One region of the Paenibacillus sp. FSL F4-0100 genome, then DNA from elsewhere that is predicted to be linked to it. Evidence: riboswitches for the same ligand, from Rfam matches in the RefSeq annotation. Region 1 holds a riboswitch; each other region holds the start of a gene.

What was found. A riboswitch is a leader RNA that binds a small molecule or an ion and turns the genes downstream of it on or off. The one in region 1 is predicted to bind cyclic di-GMP.
Region 2: linked by a shared signal. The riboswitch ahead of MHH48_RS34540 (S-layer homology domain-containing protein) and the one ahead of MHH48_RS18280 (amino acid adenylation domain-containing protein) in region 1 are both predicted to bind cyclic di-GMP.
Region 3: linked by a shared signal. The riboswitch ahead of MHH48_RS26715 (transglutaminase-like domain-containing protein) and the one ahead of MHH48_RS18280 (amino acid adenylation domain-containing protein) in region 1 are both predicted to bind cyclic di-GMP.

Annotation. Positions count from the first base shown of each region.
Region 1 covers NZ_CP150303.1:4,055,933-4,058,206, forward strand. Annotated here, with positions in the region: gene MHH48_RS18280 (amino acid adenylation domain-containing protein) at 1-1,209, opposite strand, end outside; cyclic di-GMP riboswitch class I at 1,438-1,532, opposite strand; gene MHH48_RS18285 (hypothetical protein) at 2,197-2,274, opposite strand, start outside.
Region 2 covers NZ_CP150303.1:7,619,963-7,622,236, forward strand. Annotated here, with positions in the region: gene MHH48_RS34540 (S-layer homology domain-containing protein) at 1-1,092, opposite strand, end outside; cyclic di-GMP riboswitch class I at 1,282-1,380, opposite strand.
Region 3 covers NZ_CP150303.1:5,912,771-5,915,044, reverse strand. Annotated here, with positions in the region: gene MHH48_RS26720 (ABC transporter permease subunit) at 1-769, opposite strand, end outside; cyclic di-GMP riboswitch class I at 1,042-1,128, shown strand; cyclic di-GMP riboswitch class I at 1,171-1,259, shown strand; gene MHH48_RS26715 (transglutaminase-like domain-containing protein) at 1,272-2,072, shown strand.

The DNA of each region.
Region 1 (2,274 bases):
ATCCACGGAAAAATTGAAATAATTGGTCTTCTTGACCAGTCTTACGATGTTGCAATGTTCAACCATGACACCTTTCGCTGTCCCCGTTGATCCAGAAGTATAGATGATATACGCTAGACTTTGCGAGGTTACTTCAGATATCGTATGGGGACAGCTGTCAAGATAAAGCTGCGCGTTGTCCCAATAAATTACTTTTCCTTCAAATGCAAAGTCAGGCTTCCAACTGGAAGGGGCCAGCAAAAATCCCGCCCGACTGTCCTCGAGCATATATTCGAGTCGTTCGCACGAAGAATCGGCTTCGATGGGCATATAAGCGCCGCCCGCCTTCAATATGGCTGTAAGCCCGACGATCATACTGACAGACCGATCCGCGACAATGCCAACGACGCTCTCCGGCTTTACGCCGTGATCCTGTAGTGCTTTTGCAAGCTGATTCGCGTGTTCGTTCAATTCCCGATAGGATATCTGATGGTCCTCGGTCATGACCGCTGGGCGATCGGGGGTTAAGCTGACCTGTTCCTCAAACAAGTAATGGACCGTTTTGCCGGAAGGATAGTCCGTCTTAATTCCGCTGAAAGCCTGAATCTGTCTCTCCTCTTCTTCGGACAACAAACGTATATCGGCAATCACTTTCTCGGGAAAATCGGCTACTTCCTGCACAATACGGCTCAAGTGGTCGCCCATCTGCTCAATCGTTTCCTTTCTATACAAGCGGGTCGCGTAATCAAGGTGTATCATGAGAGATTCCTTCTTAAAAGCCGTCAAAGCAAGCTCAAACGTCCCCAACTGATCAGATTTCAAAGGAGTAGTATTGGCGTTTTGCCAAGTAAACGCCGCTTTGATGAACGGATTGCCGCTCAGATTCTTACGCATATTCCGATCTTCGAGTGCTTGCATCGTGGTATGCTTGACTTCTATCAGAAACTTATCTAATGGCTTATGTACAGTAGGAGAGTATCGTATAGGAAGCATCTGGCTTTCCAACGAATACCCAATTACAGGGTCATCCTCGCCGGTATATTTGGCAAGCAGGATCGCATAACAAGCCATTAGTGCCATATCCACAGTTATTCCGAAATTGAACGCAAGTTGATAGAGTTTTCGGGTCGTTGCAGAATCAAGGCAAAAACTAACCCGGCTTCCTTCATCGTTGGTCCATCCCCCCCACGGAAATTCGTCAATTGATACTTCACATGTCGTTTGTTCCATGACCATCAACTCCCGGATTATCGATTCATTAATGTCTGATTGATAACGAACAGAAGAATCCTCTTCGCATTCTGCGATGAAGAAGTATCCCCCCTCCTGAGCCAATATGACTATGGCCTCGTATAGCCCCAAACTTAGTTTCTTCTTACAGCGAAGCTCGCCTTTGTTTTTTGGAACGTCAAAAAACCCCCTTTCTTCAAATGAATAAAACGGAGGTCTCCCGTCGTATTCGGCAACTGGCTGGCATCGCGATCACAGTAGATCCCGCATTAGCCCCTATAGCTTTGCGTCGCCACCTTTCGGTGGGTTTGCTATTGTCGTACAAAACTAGCATTAAATTGTAAATCGTGTTCATATTATGTATTCGTTTTACAATTACTGTATCTTGTTTCCAAATGAAAATCGATAGGTCTTTTGTTCAATATTGTCTTTCTAGAATTGTTTTGATGATATAGATAACCATCATGTAACTCTAGGACATGATAGTTAATCTTTACTAATTTTTGCTTTTCGTCGACTTCACTCTACTTCACTTAACTTCACTTAACTACCTATTAAAACTATATTATTCAAAAAAGCAGGATACGTTTTTACAAACAAAAATCGATTAAGAACAGAGACATACACACATTTTTGTCCCTGGCAGAATTCCACAAAATTACGCCATTACTCTAATAGATTCAGTATTATCAGTCTCCTATCCCTGCGTATTCTTCTATTATTACTTGGATATTGGGTTATGGATAATTAAGGCAATAGTTCTATTTTTCAACTTCACCCCTATATCCATTGTCCTAACTACGACTACGGATATCATTGGATCCAATACTTTTGTCTCTTGTAATACGGGACAAAAAAACCAAAGTTATTAGTACGTTATAACTGGTAACGAGATCTCGCTTCCGAAGAGTGGAGCACTCGAAACACAGCACTAATTTTCACAACCATCGGAATCATCTCCTGTAGGGAGATGGTATGCAGCTGTTGTTAAACTAGCCCGTTACGGTCCTGTCCATGATGAGTAATTTCCTTCAGGATCCTGTCAATCTTATAGTCGCCCACTAA
Region 2 (2,274 bases), 3.6 Mb from region 1:
TCCCCCATTATCACTGAACGTGAGGAAGGACTTATCGTTTGGAATTGCATTTTTATTGTCTTTATTAGAAGCTGCAATTTGATCACCAAGTGCAATCGTTACTAGCGCCCCTGCTTCTTGCGAAAGAGACTGCGTCTGCTCCAGACTGCTTGCTGCATCCTTGCCAATACCGGTTATGCGATTGCCATAGCCGCTATTGTCTACAGCCGTCCACATCTTTGTGGTACCGTCGCTTGCGATATAGTCGCTCTTGCCGCCGTTAAGCGTAATTCCATACTTCAATGCCAAATAAGACTCAATCTTGGCCGCATCTACACTCGTTTCTCCGCTGTATAAAATAATTTCGGCCACATCTGCGCGAAGGCCATACCAGTTCATTGTCGATCCTGGGGTCGCACCAACTACAGGTGTGAATGCAAATTCACCAAATGGGTTATTTCTACCTACTGGAACTTCTTTTCCATCAACTCTGCCAATGTGTTTTGTGGCGTTTTGAATCTCATAGCCGGCAATTTGGTATCTGCTTCTGTCCGGAACTCCGAATTTGCGCCAAATAGAGTTCCCGCCAGTCCCAACTGCAAACAACTTTTCTGAGCCGCCCAAAATCAAGGCACCATAATCTTTAGTTGTAGTGGATCCAATAAGCGCACCCGCATCTCCAGATTCAGGCCACTTATAAACTGCATAACCTGATTGGAATGTAATATTCTTATCGCCAACCAGCTTGGCCGAAGCACCATAATGGCTTGAACTAGGTGGATTGTTGAACTTTACACTCGGGTTAAAGTTTACCCCGCTTGCATTAATTTTAGGGGTTCTAGCTTCTTGTCCACTCGGAACATTCAAGGTAAAGTTGACTGGACTCACTGATTTATCTGCCCAACCGGTCAACTGATTATTCGCATCGGCTGCAGCATCGTCGGCTTTAAGCCACAGTACCAAATTACTACCTACCCCTCCGGGTGCTGCCGGATCCCCAGCCGCTGCCGCGGACCGTGGCGCAAGCGCACTAGAAAAACTGCCTGCAGCCAGCACGAATATCAGTAGCATCATCAGCTGCTTTTTCCAAATTTTGTTTTTTGGTAAATACACTCTCTATCCGTCCTCCTTTTCACTACAATCTGACAATCATCTTTTCCCTCGCTTTAACCGATCAATACGAGTACGATACCGGGATTTCTGAACCCCCTAATCATCACCCCCATATAGGATGTCGATCCAATCTAGAAATAAAAACCTCCGTCTAAAAGCGGCATGCGCTAGACGGAGGTTTCCGTCGTATTTGGCAGCTGGCTGGCATTGGCTTTTGCGTCTTCAGCAAATCCGTTAGCCCCTTAAGCTTTGCGTCCCCGCCTTTCAACGGGTTTGCTATTATCGTACGAGTATGTATACAGTATTGAATTTAAACACTTGAGTAATTAGGATTATACTTCGAAAAAAATGGACGGTTAGGCCCGATACTCCAACTTTGTTGAAACCTACTTTTATTTGCAGAATTTTAGGAAAAGTGATCACCACTATTTTTTTTATTCGGGACGATCATGTCGGATCCGCCAAAAATCTACTTATTTCTTCATTAACTTATAGTCTACTAGCTCCTCCTATACATTTTCTATACAACCTTATCTGACTTGCAGCGGTCACGGCCTTGAGGGGCTGTTTGTCAACTTTCTTTATGCTTTTTTTCTTCTTAGGAGGGATAGTCCTGCAAGCAGCATGATGCATCTCGCCAGCAAATAGCTGTACATATTCGTAGCTGTGTTCGGCAACTTGTTATCTGTGCCTTTACTGTCTCCGGACTCTACATTCACCGAATCATTCGAAGTATCGGATGGACCAGGTTTATCAGATTCACCTAATATATCCGTTTCATCGGACCCACTTAATCCGCCGGGTCGGCTGAAATCTGGAGATTCAACATCCGAATCTTCCCCTCCTGGATTGTTCGGCTTAACCGAAGAAGATCCATCACTTTTTGATATGTATTACGGGAAGTTTAGGGTCGGTTTTTGAGCTATTTTAAATGCTTAAATTCCCCCCAAATCGAGTATTCACCCCCATATTAGGATAGTCCCCCCCCAGTATCAGGGGCCGATCATGTCCGCCAATCAACTCTTACATCGCCGGACCCGAACTCATCTGATCTATAGACAAGGTTTATAGTGGTAAAATATAGATATGAAATATTGGGGGTGAAGTTGTGTATGGCTGAGTACAAAGATAATAGGAAGTTGAACTTTCTATTACGGCACCTAGAATATCATAACACCTACA
Region 3 (2,274 bases), 1.9 Mb from region 1:
TGACCTGATAGAACAAGCCGAAATCAGTGTAAAATATCCGCCCGACGGCCAGTATGAACATCATGACGATCACCAGCTTGAGCATGGGCAGTGTAATAAATCTCGTCTGCTGCCAAATCGATGCGCCATCAATAACAGCTGCTTCATAATAGGTGCTGTCAATGCTCGTGATGGTTGCCAGATAAATGACCATACCATAGCCCAGGCCCTTCCAGACATTTAAGAGAATCAAGAACAATGGCCAATATTTCGGCTCCATATACCAGTTAATCGGATCGCTGCCCATATTGACGAGCATTTGATTGACAATCCCTTTATCGAAGCTTAAGAATGCCCAGCCTACCGCAGATACGACTACCCAGGATAGGAAATAGGGGAGGAACATCATTGTCTGATAGACCTTGCTCGCTTTGCGGCTGTGGAGGAGTCCGATCATAATCGCGAATAGAACGGGCAGAACGATTCCTAGCACGATAAACACAATGTTGTAGCCAATGGTGTTGCGAATAATGATCCAAGCGTCATTCGATTTGAATAAAAATTCGAAGTTTTTGAGGCCGACCCATGGACTGTTAAACACATTGCTCAAGAAGCCGCCGCTAATCTTGAAATTTTTGAAGGCGATAATGATCCCGAACATCGGTAAGAAACTAAACAGGAGGTACCAAATCGTGGTCGGCAGCGCCAAGAGGGTAAGTTCTGTATCCTGCTTGTGCCAGCGTATTCGTAAGCGCTTTCGTTTATCTTTTGATTCGGCTTTCGAGCTCATGTTTCCTCACTCCTTACGGTGTAATCTCGCTTGTCGGTGCACTTGTTAGTTTCATTGTATAAGAGGAGGATTCGCTGCTTCCAGATAACAAACTTGATACTATAGTCAACAAACGTTAGATTCGAAAGAATTGATTGTTCTATTGGTCGGCTAATAAACAAGACAAGTGTTGGGATTAGATGGCTCTGTTTGACCTATGACAATATTCCAAATTTTAAATTTTTTATTGATGGAAATTGAGATATTTGATATGATGTACTCACAAAAGCTACTCACGATAACGGCAAACTTGTCGAAAGGCAAGGACGCAAAGCTACAGGGTCTTCTTGACGAAACGTCAATGACAGCCAGCTACCGAATGAAAACGCTTTTTTTGTTTTTTGGACAAACGTGGAACTCTAATATGATAATGGCAAACTTGTCGAAAGACTAGGACGCAAAGCTACAGGGCCTTCTTGACGAAATGTCAAATGGCAGCCTGGCCACCGAAGGGGAGTTACACATGCGCAACGCAGTGTTCGCGATAATTGGACTTTTTGCGTTTCTGATATGGGCTCCGGTTGTACAAGCTGCACCATCTGAAGATTGGCTGGGCTTGGAAGAACTGGACCGTGGGGCAATCGTCATTCAATATGACGTGAAAGCAGGCACCAAGACGAAGCTCATGATCGGAAAAGGTCAGGACCAATATACATATGGGCTTTCGCCGGCCAAGCAGCAGGAAGTTTTTCCACTGCAGATGGGCAACGGAGATTACACGATTTCCGTGCTGGAACAAGTCAGCGGTAGCAAATACAAGATCGTTCAGGAAGCGGCAGTTAAGCTGCAACTGACGAACGGTAGCAAAGTGTTTTTGAACTCTGTACAAAATATCGATTGGAGCGAAGAGGGCAAGGCTGCTCAGCTTGCGAAAAAGCTAACCCGTTCTGCCCACTCCGACGAGGAAAAAGTACAGGCTGTCTACGAATATATCGTCGGGACGGTCCGGTACGACAATGCTCTAGCATCCAGCAAGCTGACGGATTACCTTCCCGATAGCAACCGCACGATCGCTGGACAGAAAGGGATGTGCTATGATTACGCCTCCCTATTCGCTTCCATGCTCCGCAGCCTCGATATTCCGGCAAAGCTTGCCATGGGAACCTCGGAATACGTTGATGTGTATCACGCCTGGAATGAAGTATATTTGAATGGGCAGTGGGTAACCATTGACACAACCGTCGATGCAAGCTGGAAAAGCAAAGGGACCGGATACAAAATGATTAAAGATGCCTCCAGCTATTCAGCATCCAAATACTACTAAATTAATGCGTAATAAACTAAGCTTTGGACGAATAAGTCCAAGGCTTATTTCGGTTGTATAGAAATTGTAGAGTTTTGGCCGATATAATGCAGAAAGCCCGCTGGGTTCTGAAGGAAAATACAGACACCAATGAATCGTGCGCCCATAACAGGTCTTGGAGATGATGGCTCATGAAGTCCATTATTGGCATGCATTTTGGTAG